DNA from 2 places in the Brevibacillus sp. GCM10020057 genome. Region 1 is predicted to be linked to the other one. Evidence: a T-box and tRNA genes for the amino acid it is inferred to sense, from the RefSeq annotation. Region 1 holds a T-box; the other holds one or more tRNA genes.

Region 1 (7,683 bases):
AGAACGATCCGTACTTTGATGAAGCGGATGCGCTGGAGAAGCTGGAGAACAAATGGCTCGACAAGCTCCAGCCGTACGGGGAAAAAGGCTACAACGAAATGAAAAAGCGGTGAGAGCTGGCTGCATGAGAAAAAGACAGGTCCCTTACGCTGGGCAGGGGATCTGTCTTTTTCCTGTCCCGAAATGTCAGCGAATTCCTTGTGGCAGTGTCGGCGGGACGTAGTTCAATTCTTCGTCGGCAGTGATGTAGTCCGTATTGACCATGAGCAGCAGGTAGCGTTTGCCCGTCTGCGGGTCGCTCAAAATGATGTGGTCGCGGCCGGCCGTCTCCAGCACGCCGCGGAAGATTTTGGCGTTCCACTGGCTGTTGTTTTCAAACGTTTGGTACACGGTAATGACTTTGCCGCGATTGAGGCGCAAAATGTTTTCGATGTACGATTCCTCGACGACTTGGCCGGGGGTCATGGGAATGCCGGGGATCGTCGAACCGCTTGGCTGCATCGGGGTCATCTGCGGTTGCAGCGGCATTCCGTAGGGCATCTGCGGCGACTGGAACATGTCGTATCCATACTGCGGGTATTGCGGGAATGGCATTTGTTGGCTCATGATGAACTCGCTCCTTAATCTCTCTTTCTCTAGTAAACACGTGGGCAATCATCGGGTTGCGGAACGAAGAAGCAGTGCGCTTTATAACGTCCGGAATTCTGTTGGTTCCACCAGGTAGGAGGACAACTGCCTGCAGGTTTATAAAACCATAAAGCGTTGGTAGCCGGACGTGTCCGTTCTCCGTTGATCGTACGTTTGGCCAGACGCTTCTCTCGATCTCGGGCGCGTTGGTAAAAATACGGCTTTTGTACCGATTCATAGCCGCCGGGGGACTGGAAAACCATGTCTCTCATCGAGCGGATGCCTTTAAAATCCAGGCAGTTGGATAAAATGCGGTTCACCCCGACATTGCCGACCATCAGCATACCGAGATCGCCTTCCCCTTCGGCTTCCGCCCGCAAAAGCCTGGCGAGCAGGTCTACGTCGCTGGAGTTCGCTTTAATGACAGCCATTGCTTCACCTCCTCCAAAAACTCACAATTACAATATATGGGCGCGCCTGCAATCGGTGATTCGCAGAAATGAAAAATTCCTGTTGCATGACCTGCAAGCTGCTGATGTTTACGCGCCGATGCGGATGAACGCAAAAAAGCGCTCGCAGCCAAAAAGAAGGCTCGGGCGCTTTATTTGCATAGCTCGGCATGGCTTCGACCGTGCTTTGCCCTACGACTGTCGCCGCTTTTTCCAGACGAACCAGCCGATGGCGACGACGACGGCGATGCCAAGGAGCGTGACTTGCAAATAATCATCCAGAAGAACTTTTGCATGTTTTCCGTAAAAATGGAACAGGGTGCCGATCAAAAAAAATTTCAAGCCCCGTCCCACGATGGCGAAGAGCATCAGTTTGGTCAGCGAATAGTTGAATACGCCGCTCAATACCGTAAACACCTTGAAAGGAATGGGCGTAAAGGCGCCGATGAGCACGGCGGCATCTCCGTTTTTGGCAAACTGTTCGGTTGCCGCAGCCGTCCATTTCGCAGGCAGCAGCTTTTGCAAGAGCGGTTTCCCCAGCCATTTTCCGAGCATGAAGCCGATGGGCGCGCCCAGTACGGAAGCGGTAAAGGCGACAGTGGCAAAGCGCAGCGCAGAGCCGGGATCGATCAGGCTCATGGCGATTTGCATGAAAAAAGGCGGAACCGGACTGATAAACGAGTCCAAAAATGCCATTCCGAAGAGTCCCCATATTCCGTACTGCATAAAAAGTTGTGTTAGTTGTTCGAGCATGGGCTTCTCCTTGCGAATTTTCCTTCCCCGCCATTATACAGGAAAGATTCGGTTTCTGTAGCTAGGATATGCCGGATTGTCCAAAGTCAGCACCAGCTTCTAGGACAGAAATTTTTCGGACATACTGTTAGGGATGTTCCTCAAGTGCCATATCTATGAAGGAGGCGTAAACCCAGATGAAATCCCATCCGTACGGCGCGCACGAAGTAATTGAACTGCATGAAGTGTTGAACGGCGCGATCGACGCGATCACGACCGCCCATTTGTACGTCCCGTTCATTCGCGATCCCGAGCTGGCGCAGCTGGTTCACCATCAGCTTCAGTTCATGCAAGGCGAGTACAACACACTAGTCTATACGGTGCAAGGACTGGGGGCGGGTGAGCTGCTGCCGTACCGATCCAATCAGCCGATTCCTTACACCGGGCAAATGGCGGGGCAAACCGTCCAGACGGGTCAGCCGATGCAGGCAAGCCAGCCTCATCCGTACGCGTCCCAGATCCATGACCGCGATGTAGCGTCCGCTTTGCTCGGCATCCACAAGGCGGGGGCGAAGACGAAAATGGCAGCTGCACTGGAGGCCGCCCATCCGCAAATTCGCGAATTGCTGCTGCAAGGGGCCGTCAACTGCGCTCACCAGGCACATGAGCTGTGGGGCTACATGCAGCGCAAAGGCTACTATACGTGGGCGGTCATGCCGGAAGCGACCAACGCAGAGCTGCTGCGCGGCTACCAGCCGCTGCGAAGCGAGCCGGAGCAACCCGTTTCCCCGCAGGCTGCCCCCGTGCAAGCTGGCAGCGAGCAGAGCACGATCCCGTCACAGCTGCTTAGGGAGAGCGCGAACGGCGCACGCGTGGCGCCAGTGGTGGAGCCGCCTATGACTCCGGTGAGCGCCAATCCGGTTTTTTCGCCGCCGTCTTATCGGCATGACGTCCACGGCGCGGCCGAAGATACGGCGATGACAACGGACATCGTGCAGACGACAGGAGTGGAGGCGACTGACGCGCTGTATCAGCAGGCGGATGGCAGGCAGCCCCGAAGTCGCAAGAAAAACACGATTTCAGACACCTTGCTTGGTCAATAAGTCCTGTAATTTTCGTTGACGACAGGAAATAATCTCCACTACTATAGAAAGAGGACAAACATTTTCGGGAGGGGCCCATGAAAACGTTGGGATCGGGGAAAGTCATTTTTTATGCGCCGGACGGCACGACGCAGCAGCTGTCAGGCGAGATTGACGTGCGGGGCGATCGCGTCTCCGTGACGGAAATCATCTACTTCAACGGCGAGCCAAACGGCGCCCGGGAGACGAATTTTCCTCTTGCGCAGACCGTTATTTACTGGGAACCGGAAGTATACGCGGAAATCGGATTTGAATAGGGCTATGCCCCGAAAGTCGACAACCTTGCTATTGGCAAGGTTGTTTCTTTTTCTCCGGCGCAAGCGGGCAATACAGACAGCGGAGATGGTATGTAACTCCTGACAGTATAAGTGCCCTGGGCTATAGCCGGGGTAGGGCAAGTGTGCTATTATGTGGAGTGGAATTTACGTAGGGAACAAGGAGTGATCCTTATGATCGACAGCATTCTGGAGCGGGCGTTGAGAGGCGAACGCCTGGGTCTGGAGGATGGCTTGGCCTTGTATGCGAGCGACCAGATTGAAAAGATCGGACATTATGCCAATCTGGTCATGCAAAAGCACCATCCGGACCCGATCGCGACGTTTGTCATCAGTCGCAATATCAACTACACCAACGTATGTGACACGTACTGCCGATTCTGCGCTTTTTATCGCAAACCGGGCTCGCCGGAAGGATATGTTTTGCCGAGAGAGACGATTTTCCAAAAAATTCAGGAGACCATCGATGTAGGCGGGACGGAAATTTTGATGCAGGGCGGGACCAATCCCGACTTGAAGATCGACTACTACACGGACCTGCTGCGCGCCATCAAGCAGCGCTTCCCGAACATTACCATGCACTCCCTTTCGGTGGCAGAAGTCTTGAAAATTGCCGAAGTGTCGAACATGTCTGTCGAGGACGTGCTGAAAGAGCTGAAGGCTGCCGGTCTCGATTCGCTGCCGGGCGCAGGGGGAGAAATTTTGGACGACCGTACACGCCGCAAAATTTCCCGTCTGAAAGGCTCCTGGACGGACTGGATCGAAACGCAAAAGGCGGCGCACCGTGCCGGTTTGCCAGGTACCGCGACGATGGTGATCGGCTTCGGCGAGGAAATGGAAGAACGCGTGCTCTCGCTGATGCGCATCCGCGAAGCGCAGGATGAGACGCACGGCTTCAAGGCGTTCATCGTCTGGACGTTCCAGCCGGACAACACGAACATGAAGGCGGTTAACAACACGCCGGAGGAATATTTGAAATCGTTGGCGATCAGCCGACTGATGCTGGACAACTTCGAGAACCTTCAGGCGTCCTGGGTGACGATGGGCCCGGAATACGGACAGCTGTCCCTCTCATACGGCGCCAACGACTTCGGCCAGACGATGATGGAAGAAAACGTCGTGTCGGCCGCTGCTTGTACCTACAAGGTCAACACCAACCAGATTCTCGAGCTGATCCGCGGCGCTGGCAAAATTCCCGCGCAGCGCAACACCCAGTACGACATCCTGCGCATTTTCAAGGACGGCGAGATGGCAGAGAAAGATTTCGTCATGCAAAACTGACAGGTGTAAAAACCGTTACAGCACGCTTCTCGATCGTAACCCCGCAAGCGGGGAAGCGACGGGGAGCGTGTTTTTTTCGTTCCCTCTGTTTCCAACCGTTTAAAAGTATATCGCTCCTGCCGGGACATATACTGTAAGTACAATTGCGGTTGGGGGGATGGTTATGCAGACGTTCCGCGTATTGCTGGAGAATGTCCCTGCGCATTGTGGCACGTATCGCGCCATCTTGCAAGAGATGACGGAGCGGGTCAACACGGCACCGGTGAGAATTACATACAAGGAGGAGGAACAGGACGGGTACCGCCTGTTCTGCTTTCAAAGCTGGTGCGAGGAAGAATACGATGCGCAGACGATTGACTGGGCAAGAGCCTTTGTAGCACTGTCCCTGGCCGAGTGGATCATGCAAGTGAAGGAACCGGAAATCGTCGAGGAAATGGCAACGGACTTGCTCTGTGCCGAACAACTGGAAGACGAATGGGCCGACATTCTCCCGTATATCCAGCGCATGTGCCACGAGAGCGAGTCGGTCTGCGGCGAGTTTCCTGCAACCACCCGCAAGGCCAATCTATATCGCAAAGCGTTTGCGTACCTGGAGTCGGAGCGGTCGATCAACGTGCTTGGCTTTGTGCGCTTCCGCCTGCAGGATCACTGGAATGAGCTGTTCGAGCTGGTGGAGTCCGGCATTGACGAATATCTCGAAGACAAGCAGTACCAGGAATTTGTGGAGCTGCTGCGCTATTTTATCTCTGTTCAGGAAATCAAGCAGGAAGTGGTTCACGTCGTTCCTAGTGTGGACAAACCTTTCTACCTTTATGATAAAAAAGGGGATCGCATCTGGCTCGACCAGCTTGATGCCGCACTTGGCCTGGACGAACAAATTTGCCGGGATGAAGATTACCTGGTCAGTGCCCTGGTGACCTTGGCGCCGGAGAGCATCATCCTGCACATGGCGACAGACAGGCCCGGACTGACCCAGACGATCCGCAGCATTTTTGGCAGCCGTTTGAGCATCTGTCCATCATGCCCGCTTTGCCTGGCAGACAGGCGCGTACTTGACGTGCACAATCCGTTTCCACTATAATAGCAACAACAACTTTACATCATGGCAAATACGATGAGAAGGACATGGACGATATGCAGGACGCCATAGAGAGGCGGGACTAGGCTGGAAGCCCGCTGCGGACACATATGGATCTACCCCCTTCGAGTAGCTGCCGGGAACGAAGGCACTGCCTTCCATTATCGGTAAGCCGGTTTTAACCGTTATGTTTTCTTGAGGAGTTTGTTTCCGTGCGTTTCACGCATCAGGCAGGCTCGAACAAGGGTGGTACCGCGAGATGACACTCGTCCCTTTGGGGATGGGTGTTTTTTATTTCTCCACTCTCCATTACAAACAGAAAGGAAGAAGCAAACGTGGCACAAATCAATGTGACTTTCCCGGATGGTGCAGTAAGGCAGTACGAGGCCGGGACTACCATCGAAGACATCGCTGGTTCCATTAGCGCCAGCTTGAAGAAAAAGGCAGTAGCAGGGAAAAAGGACGGCAAAGTCGTCGATCTGTACACCCCGCTGGAAGAGGATGCAGCAATTGAAATCGTGACGCTGGATTCGCAGGACGGGCTGGAAGTGTACCGTCACAGTACCGCCCACTTGCTGGCGCAGGCAGTGCGACGCCTCTACGGCAAGGAAGTCAAATTCGGGATCGGTCCGGTCATCGAAGACGGCTTTTACTACGACATGGATATCCCTGTGTCCCTGACTCCGGAAGACCTCGCCAAGATCGAGGCGGAAATGGAAAAAATCGTGAAGGAAGACCTGCCGATTCGCCGCAAAGTAGTCAGCCGCGAAGAAGCAACGGCCATTTTCCAGGAGCTGAACGACCATCTGAAGCTGGAGCTGATCCGCGACCTGCCGGAGGATGCGACCATCACGCTGTATGAGCAAGGCGAATTTTTCGACCTGTGCCGCGGGCCGCACCTGCCATCTACCGGGTACATCAAGGCATTCAAGCTGATGAACGTAGCAGGCGCTTACTGGCGCGGCAAAGCGGAGAACCAGGTGCTGCAGCGCGTATACGGTACCGCTTGGCCGAAGAAAGCCGAGTTGGACGAATACCTGCACTTCCTCGAGGAAGCGAAAAAGCGCGACCACCGCAAGCTGGGCAAAGAGCTGGAGCTGTTCATGTTCTCCGAGGAAGCGCCGGGCATGCCGTTCTATTTGCCAAACGGCTTTACAGTCCGCAACGAGCTGGAGCAATTCTCTCGCCGCCTGCAGCAGCTGGCGCAGTACACTGAGGTGCGCACTCCGTTCCTCATGAACGAACGTCTCTGGCATCAGTCCGGTCACTGGGACCACTATCATGAAAACATGTACTTCTCCGAGGTAGACAATGCGACGTATGCCCTGAAACCGATGAACTGTCCGGGGCACATGCTCATTTACAAAAACACCATGCATTCCTACCGCGACCTGCCGATTCGCTACTCCGAGTTCGGCCAGGTGCACCGCCACGAATATTCCGGCGCGCTGAACGGCATGCTGCGGGTGCGCACTTTCTGCCAGGACGATGCGCACGTCTTTGTCCGTCCTGACCAGATCGAAAGCGAAATCAAGGGCATGATCCAGCTGATCGACACCATTTACAAAGTGTTTGGCTTCGAGTACAGCGTGGCGCTGTCCACTCGTCCGGAAGACTCCATGGGCTCCGACGAGCTGTGGGAAATCGCGGAAAGCTCCTTGCGCAAAGTGCTGGACGACGCCGGCCTGCCGTACGAAATCAAGGAAGGCGACGGCGCGTTCTACGGTCCGAAAATCGACTTCCAGATCACGGATGCGCTGAAACGCCGTCACCAATGCGGTACGATCCAGCTGGACTTCCAGATGCCGGAGAAATTCGACCTGACTTACGTGGGCCAGGACAACGAGAAGCACCGTCCGGTTGTCTTGCACCGCGCGATGTACGGCTCCATGGAGCGCTTCATCGGCATCCTGATCGAGCACTACGCAGGCGCATTCCCTGTATGGCTGACGCCGATCCAGGCGCGTCTGATGAACATCAGCGAAGCGCATCTGCCATACGCAGAGCAGGTGAAGGAAAAGCTGCAGCAAGCAGGCATTCGCGTCGAGCTGGATGCGCGTAACGAGAAAATCGGCTACAAAATCCGCGAAGCGCAAGTG
Region 2 (7,683 bases), on a different contig from region 1:
GTCGCCCATCCCGAATTTGCGGACGACTTCGTTGTTGGCGCCGACGACATACGTGCTGGCTGTATGGGAGATAAAGCCGTCCGCCGTCTTTCTCGCGATGAACCCGAGCGAGCGGGTGACGGTCTGGATGGACTGCTCGTCCCCGCGCAGGATCGTCCACCCTTGCGAATCGATGCCCAGCTGCCTGGCGTACTTTCGCAAGACGTCCGGCGTATCGTTATGCGGGTCGATCGTGACGGTCAAAAATTCGACACGGCTTCCCATCAGATTCGCTTCTTTTAGCCGCTTTTGCAGCTGGACCAGCTTTGCTGTCGTCGTCGGGCAAACGTCCGGGCAGCGGGTGTAGATCAGCTCCACGAGGCGGATCTGGCCAGGCTTCGGGGCGAGTGAATACGCTTTTCCGTCGATTGTCTCCAGCGTAAGGCCTGGCAGCGCGGCGATTTGCGTGCCGCCCCGAAACCAGGACGCGACCAGTGCAGCGAGCACGAGGGCAGGGAGTAACAACAGCAGCCGCCTGAGCCATAAGGCTGACGCTGCAGACGCTTCAGGCATGTCCGGTAGTGCCCCTTTCGTTTCGTGAGTTAATGGGGAAGCAGCTGATCGTCCGGCTGGTCCTTTTCCTTGCGGTACCAGCGGGCGAAGATGTAGGCGAGCACGGACCCGTATGTTACCTCCTGCATCAGCTTCATGATTATACCCCCCAGTCGCTGATCGTCAAGAGCCTGCAGCGGGACAGCCAGCATTGATTTGTCGACGGGAGCGGAAAAGAAGGGCGTACAGAGCATTGTCGGCCCGTTCACATACGTCCCGTACAGCGGTGCGCCAGCGAAAATAATCAAGGCACAGGCAGGGGTAATCAGCACGCCGCTTGCGAAAATGTAGGCGAGCTTTTGCAGCTCGGTCAGGCGATGGAGCTGCGGCAGCGGTGCAATGACCGGCGTCCACATGAGCAGCGCAGTCAAAAGCAAGGGCAGGTGGATCAGGTTGTGCATCGCCAGGTTGTTCATTGCCATGTCGAGGATGACGGGCATATGGTAAAAGGAAAACAGGGCATTGAACATCAGGACGGCCGTGATCGGATGGGTGGTCAGCCGCAGCAGCGTCCGCGCCCACTTTCGTTCCGGCAAAGAGGCGAACAGCCAACTGGGCGTTCCGGCCAATAGCAGCAAGGGCATCACCAGGTAGAGCAAAGATTGCTGCAGCATGTGCGCGCTGAACAGAAAATGCCCGGCGACGTTGAGCGGGCTGCCCATGCCGAAGTAAAAAAGCAGCAGGCCGATGCAAAACAAGGCTTTTTGCCGCAAGGACACGGGAGTCGCTTGAGCAAACGTATGCCGCAGCGGGCCGATGAGCGCGAAGTAAGCAATCCCGATCGATGCGGTGAGAACCATCAGCTCCGGGTTCCACGTCGCCCGAAAGCCGAAGGTCGCTGTCAAGTAGGTGAGCATCAAGTTCCAACCTCCGAACATATCCCAGGATCTTCCCCATCCATCATTATAGGCAAATAACCGAAAAAGCCTCATGACTCGTTCGGGCTATTTCTTCCAGAGATCGCCAGCACGTTCACATAAATGTCACCAGGCAAACAAAAAGAACAGCCCCCCGTTGCGATTTCGGGAGGCTTGCTGCAACCACTATAATTTTTGCTGCTCTTCCAGCCATTGTCTCCATTCGTTCGCCTCGTGGCCGCCGACCAGGCGCGCGACTTCCTTGCCGCCCTTGTAGTGGACGAGGGTCGGCGTGTACTCGATCTGGAAGTCATCCCAGCTGGAGGCGAATTCGAGCAGGTTGTGCTTTTTCATGTCGATCTTCATTTCCCGCACGATCGGCACGAGGACGGGCGTCGTAGCCTGGCAGTGCTCGCAGACCGGGCTGTAGTAGTAGACATACAGGTCTTCCTTGTTGTTCAGGCGCTGTTTCAGCTCGTCGGGCATGATCAGGTTGTCGTACAGCGGGTCGTTTAGCTGAGCGAGCGTCGCCGGATTGAGATTGGCCTTGCCGTAAGGGTTGCCGGCCGCTTGCTGGCGGTTGGAGATGTCGGAGTAGACGATTGCCCCGATCAGCACCGCTGCTACGAGGATGGACAGAAAGATGATCTTTTTCATGAATTACCTCTCCTTTCCGTTTTTCAGAATGAACACTTGCAGCGCGATGATCAGGATAAAAGCGACCAGCGCGAGAAAAGGGATCGTGATAAAGCCAAACCAGTTGATGTAGTCCGTATTGCAGGGGACGATGCCGCAAGCATTGCCCAGCTCGTGCAAGGCCGGGACTTTCTGGATCAAGTAATGATAGAGGGAGATCAGGCCGCCGATCGACGAGAGGATCAGGGCATACAGCGATATGCGGTAATCTTTTCTCGCGGAAGCGACTCCCAGCAGGATGACGAGCGGGTACATGAGGATTCGCTGGTACCAGCACAGATTGCACGGTATGTAATTGAGCAATTCAGAAAAAAAGAGACTGCCAGCCGTGGCGATCAAGGCGACTCCCCAGGAAGCAAACATGGCTTGTTCCAAGGCTTGTTGACGCTTCATATAAACACCTCGTCCTCATAGTAGCATATTGTGCCGTCGTTGTAGATTGCAATTGCAGGAAGAGCCAAGGGGCTTGTCCAAGGAGGAAATGCCCGATTCCACTACCCATTGTAGTGTAAAAACGGACAAGAAACAATACGTCATTTGGGCAAACTGCTGCCCTGCCCGTTGACCTGTATGATGGGATCAGGCTGAATGGCCTGCACGGGGACGAAAATCGACTGCAAAGAAGGCCATTCCACGAGCAGCACCCCCCGGCGGTAGGCAGCGCCGCCGTCGATTCCGATGAGATTGTCACGCCGCCACGGTCCGTTGCCGCGGTAGCCGGGAAGCTTGGGAACAGGCGTGTGCCCGAAAACGATGGGCATTTCTCCGGTGTAATGGTTGTAAAAAGGCTCCCGAATCCACAGCAGGTCTTCCGGGTTTTGCCGGGACAGCGGTATGCCGGGCCGGATGCCGGCGTGAACGAGCAGGACAGCCGGAGCGCCGGTACGTGGGTCTGCGGGCAGCTCGATGTAGAGGGGAAGCGCTTTTAAGGCGGGCAGCAGGAACGGGTACTCTGCGAGGATAATCCGCCTTGCTTCGTCCTGGACCTGGGGAGAGGGGAGACCCCCGTTCACGAAAGCGCGGCGCAAAGGGTGGCTGCCGAGAAAGGAGCGAACCGTGGCGTCTCCGCCGTTGAAACGCAAGTAATTTTCAGCGTCGCCTCTGCCGCTGAGCCAGTCTTCAAACATTTGCTCGTGGTTTCCTTTGATGAGAAAAACCTGCTCGGGATACTGGTGTTGCAGATTCAGGATGTACAGCAGGACGTCCTTTGACTGCGAGCCGCGATCGATCGTGTCCCCGATCACATACAGCTTGTCGCCTTGCGCGGGCGAAAAGGAAGCGTCCTGCAGCGCTTTTTGAAAGGCCTGATACTGGCCGTGAATATCGGATACGAAATAAGTGGTCATGGACAAGCCAACCTCCTGCGTGTGCAAAATGCGCCGCTTTCTACTACAATATGGAGGAACAGGATAACGGGTGAAAGCAGGGAGATCGCACGGATCGGCTGGAAGTTTTGGCAGAGTGGGTCGCAAAAGCAAAGGCGTGTGTGGTGTTTACAGGGGCAAGGCTCGTCATCGTCAACCGCGATCCTACCTGGCTGGACGATTGCGCTGATCTGGTGATTTCTGGTCAGCTGATTGGCACCGTCTTGCAGCAGGCAAAAAAAATCATGAATCTGTGAAATTTCCTCTTGTTTTTTTGCGTAGAGTATACTAATATAATTCCTGTAAGCAACGTGCTAGCGTAGCACAGGGGTAGTGCAGCTGATTCGTAATCAGCAGGTCGGGGGTTCAAATCCCTTCGCTAGCACCATCTCATACATAGTAAACCAGGGAGAGCTCTCCCTGGTTTTTTGTTCTTCTCATTTGCTTGCGCTGATTTTCCCTTGTCCTCCCTAGAGCTTCCTGCAAAAACATGGTACGATCGGATGTAGCATTCCCATGCAGCTTGCTGGCAACCAATGCAAGGCCGGAATCAATCGAAAAGTTCAGGTGACGACGATGCAAATCTTATCTGTTGAAAATCTCTCCAAAAGCTATGGGGAAAAAGTATTATTCGAGAACATCTCTTTTCATATCGCCGAGCAGCAGCGGATCGGTCTGATCGGCGTAAACGGCACCGGGAAGTCTTCGCTGTTGAAAATCATCGCGGGGCTCGACACCGCCGACAGCGGGAGGATTGTGCACGCCAACCGCTTCCATGTGGAATATTTGCCGCAAAACCCGAGCTTCGAGGAAGAGTCCTCCGTACTGGATCAGGTCTTTTACGGCGATTCTCCCTTGATTCAGCTCTTGCGCGAGTACGAAAGGGCACTGGCCGACCTGCAGACCGCTCCGGAAGACGAGAAAAAGCAGGCCCGCGTCTTTGCCTTGCAGAGCAAAATGGATGCAGCCGACGCGTGGGAGAGCAGCACGCAGGCTAAGATGATCTTGACGCAGCTTGGCTTGCACGACTTTTCCCAAAAAGTGAGCGAACTGTCCGGGGGCCAGAGAAAGCGGGTGGCGATGGCGCGTGCCCTGATCCAGCCGGCGGATTTGCTCATTCTCGACGAGCCGACCAACCATATCGACAACGAGACGGTGGAGTGGCTGGAGGAATACTTGTCCCGCTACCAAGGCGCTTTGCTGCTCGTGACGCACGACCGGTATTTCCTGGACCGCGTGACCAACCGGACGTTCGAGCTGGACGGCGGCAAGCTCTACAGCTACGAGGGCAACTACGCGACATTTCTGGAGAAAAAGGCGGAGCGGGAAGAAAACGAAGCGGCGGCCGAGAGCAAACGGCAAAATCTGCTGCGGCGGGAACTGGCGTGGCTGCGCCGCGGGGCAAAAGCACGCACGACCAAGCAAAAGGCGCGCGTCCAACGGGTCGAAGAGCTCCGCGACCGCGTCGTCGAAGGGCCTGCCGCCAAGCTGGATATGGCACTGGGTGCAAGCCGGCTTGGCAAAAAGGTCATCGAGGTGGAGCACATCAGCAAAGCCTACGGCGACCGCCAGCTGATCCGGGACTTCAGCTACATCGTCCTGCCAGGTGACCGCGTCGGGATCATCGGCCCGAACGGCAGCGGCAAATCGACGCTGCTCAACATGCTGGCAGGACGAATCCAGCCCGACACGGGTAAGATCGAGGTAGGACAGACTGTCAAGATCGCCTACTACACGCAAAACAACGTGGAAATGAACGAGAAGCTGCGGGTGATCGATTATATTAAAGAAGCGGCGGAAGTCATTCATACGAGCGACGGAGAGACGATTACGGCATCGCAAATGCTGGAACGCTTCCTCTTTTCACCGTCGATGCAGTACACGCCGATCTCGCGGCTGTCCGGCGGGGAGCGGCGCCGATTGTACTTGCTCCGCACACTGATGGGCGAGCCGAACGTCCTGTTCCTGGACGAGCCGACGAACGACCTCGACATTCAGACCCTCAGCATCCTGGAAGATTACCTGGAAAATTTTCCCGGCGCCGTCATAACCGTCTCTCACGACCGCTACTTCCTGGACCGGACCGTTGACCACCTGTTTGCCTTTGAAGGGCAGGGCGTCATTCGTCCGTTTACCGGCAATTACTCGGAGTATTTGGAGGAGCAGCGTGCCAGCAAAGCGGCGGCCGCAGCAGCGCCGCAGGAAAAAAGCGCGGGCAGCCAGGCGAATCGCGGCAACAACCGGACGAAGAAGCTGTCCTACAAGGATCAAAAGGAATGGGACGAAATCGAAGGCAAGATCGCGGCGCTGGAGGAACGCAGCGCCAGGCTGAAAGAAGAAATTGCGGCTTTTGGCAGCGACTACGGGAAAGTCGAAAAGCTGTACGCAGAAGAACAGCAGGTGGCAGCCGAACTGGAAGCGGCCATCGAGCGGTGGGCTGAGCTGTCTGCCATGATCGAGGAGCTGGAGCAAGGGAAATAGCGAGCGACAGTGCCAATCTCTGTGTGCGCAGCCAGTAATTGTGGCTGTGAATTGACGGTGGGCTTCGGTAGACTGGAATAGATTATTTAGTAGAGGAGTCGCTGTCGTTGCCTGCCTACAAATTGGACCCGGAATGGGTAATGTCTTATTTAGCCGAGCAAGAAGAAAAGCTCGAAGCGGAGCTTCCGCCCGAACGAAAAGATGAAGTGATGAACAAGATAAGGGAACTGACTTTGTCGATCATGTACAAGCAAGCCAGAAGGTTTTTGGTGTATTTGGAGCCAAGCGAGCCGCCGAAAGAAGCGGCGGCTGGCAAAAATACAAGGCTCATGTAAAGGAGGCCCGCCTCGGGAGAAAAGAGGCGGGCCGTTGTTTTTGCTGTCGGCTAAAGGACTGGAGAACGCGGCTCAGGAATTCACCGCCTGTCGTGAGCGGGGAGAACACGTCGGGTTATTTCCTGCGGGATTGCTCCTGCCGGTGCCGCCTAGCGCGAACCGAAGTCGTACGAATACTTGTCGGGATAGCGCAGGCCGTCCCGGTAAAACAAGGTCCGAACCCAAGCGTACATCCGCAACGGAATCGAAGGAAAGACGATGGCCAGTTGGCCTTTTTCCAGGATGGGCAAATCCAGGGGGGATTGTATTTCGTACGGGACGCCTTCTTGGTCGAGCAACGCTTTGTATTTGTGAGCCTCACTCCAGCTGACCGGGTAATAAAACGACTTTTCCATTTCATCCAACACCTTTCCGCGATACACTACTATTTATTGTATGCGGGAGATTTGAGATAAAAAAAGAAAACGCAGCCCGTTGGATGAAAAATAGGCTGCGTGACTATCAGAAAAGTTCATGCTGCAAAGCGGGCAAAGAGGGTCAGGGCAGGTCGATCAGCATGAAGTGCGTGTCGGCTGCCGCTTCGATGTCGAGGATTCCAGTCTCGGTGATGCGCGCGGCCTCCCGCGTCTCGAGCGCGGCGTCGCCGTTGAGCCGCAAAGACCCTTGCATGACGAAAAGATAGATGCGCCTCCCCGCTTCCTGTTCAAAGCGAATCGTCTTGCCGCTCTCCAGGCGAGAGAGGTACAAAGTCAGGTCTTGATGGATTTTGGCGATCTGCTCGCCGCCTTCAGCAGAGACGACCGGCAGCAGCTGGTTCGCCAGCTTCGCCTGGTCGTACGTCTTCTGCTCGTAGGATGGCGCAAGTCCGTACTGGGCAGGCTCGAACCAGAGCTGCAAAAACTTCACTTCTTCTGTCGCGGATGGGTTCATCTCCGAATGAACGATGCCTGTGCCTGCACTCATCCGCTGTACTTCCCCCGGTCGAATGACCTCCTGGTTGCCGGTGCTGTCGCGATGGGCGAGTTGCCCTTGCAGGACGATCGAGATGATTTCCATCTCCCGGTGCGGATGGGCGCCGAAACCGGTCTGCGGAGCTACGCAGTCGTCATTGAATACGCGCAGCGGGCCGAAGCCCATGTTGTCGGGATCGTAATAATCGGCAAAGGAGAAGCTGAAGCTGCTTTTCAGCCAGCCGTGGTCCGCTGTGTAACGGGATGCGGCCGGATAGACGTGTATCATGGCAGGACCTCCTGGAGAGTCTGCGAGCGGCACTTGGCTCGCATTTTTTCACTTACTTTTGGGAGGATGATAACATAAAAACAGGGAAGAAAATACGGAATGATTTTCTAATGATTTCCG

The links. The T-box of region 1 lies ahead of thrS (threonine--tRNA ligase). A T-box ahead of a tRNA ligase gene usually reads a tRNA of that ligase, here a tRNA-Thr.
Region 2: it encodes a tRNA-Thr, which carries the amino acid that the T-box ahead of thrS (threonine--tRNA ligase) is inferred to sense. The anticodon was not compared.

Annotation. Positions count from the first base shown of each region.
Region 1 covers NZ_JBHUJW010000031.1:69,376-77,058, forward strand. Annotated here, with positions in the region: gene ACFSO0_RS09935 (DUF2087 domain-containing protein) at 1-113, shown strand, start outside; gene gerQ (spore coat protein GerQ) at 187-606, opposite strand; gene ACFSO0_RS09945 (cell wall hydrolase) at 636-1,058, opposite strand; gene ACFSO0_RS09950 (YqaA family protein) at 1,269-1,829, opposite strand; gene ACFSO0_RS09955 (spore coat protein) at 2,006-2,911, shown strand; gene ACFSO0_RS09960 (hypothetical protein) at 2,989-3,207, shown strand; gene mqnC (cyclic dehypoxanthinyl futalosine synthase) at 3,400-4,506, shown strand; gene ytxC (sporulation protein YtxC) at 4,670-5,587, shown strand; T-box leader at 5,612-5,861, shown strand; gene thrS (threonine--tRNA ligase) at 5,920-7,683, shown strand, end outside.
Region 2 covers NZ_JBHUJW010000023.1:88,180-95,862, reverse strand. Annotated here, with positions in the region: gene ACFSO0_RS07365 (SCO family protein) at 1-552, opposite strand, end outside; gene ctaG (cytochrome c oxidase assembly factor CtaG) at 582-1,451, opposite strand; gene ACFSO0_RS07355 (thioredoxin family protein) at 1,635-2,105, opposite strand; gene ACFSO0_RS07350 (disulfide oxidoreductase) at 2,109-2,537, opposite strand; gene ACFSO0_RS07345 (metallophosphoesterase family protein) at 2,678-3,490, opposite strand; gene ACFSO0_RS07340 (hypothetical protein) at 3,598-3,765, shown strand; tRNA gene ACFSO0_RS07335 (tRNA-Thr) at 3,822-3,896, shown strand; gene ACFSO0_RS07330 (ABC-F family ATP-binding cassette domain-containing protein) at 4,085-5,989, shown strand; gene ACFSO0_RS07325 (hypothetical protein) at 6,097-6,324, shown strand; gene ACFSO0_RS07320 (hypothetical protein) at 6,474-6,719, opposite strand; gene ACFSO0_RS07315 (pirin family protein) at 6,862-7,563, opposite strand.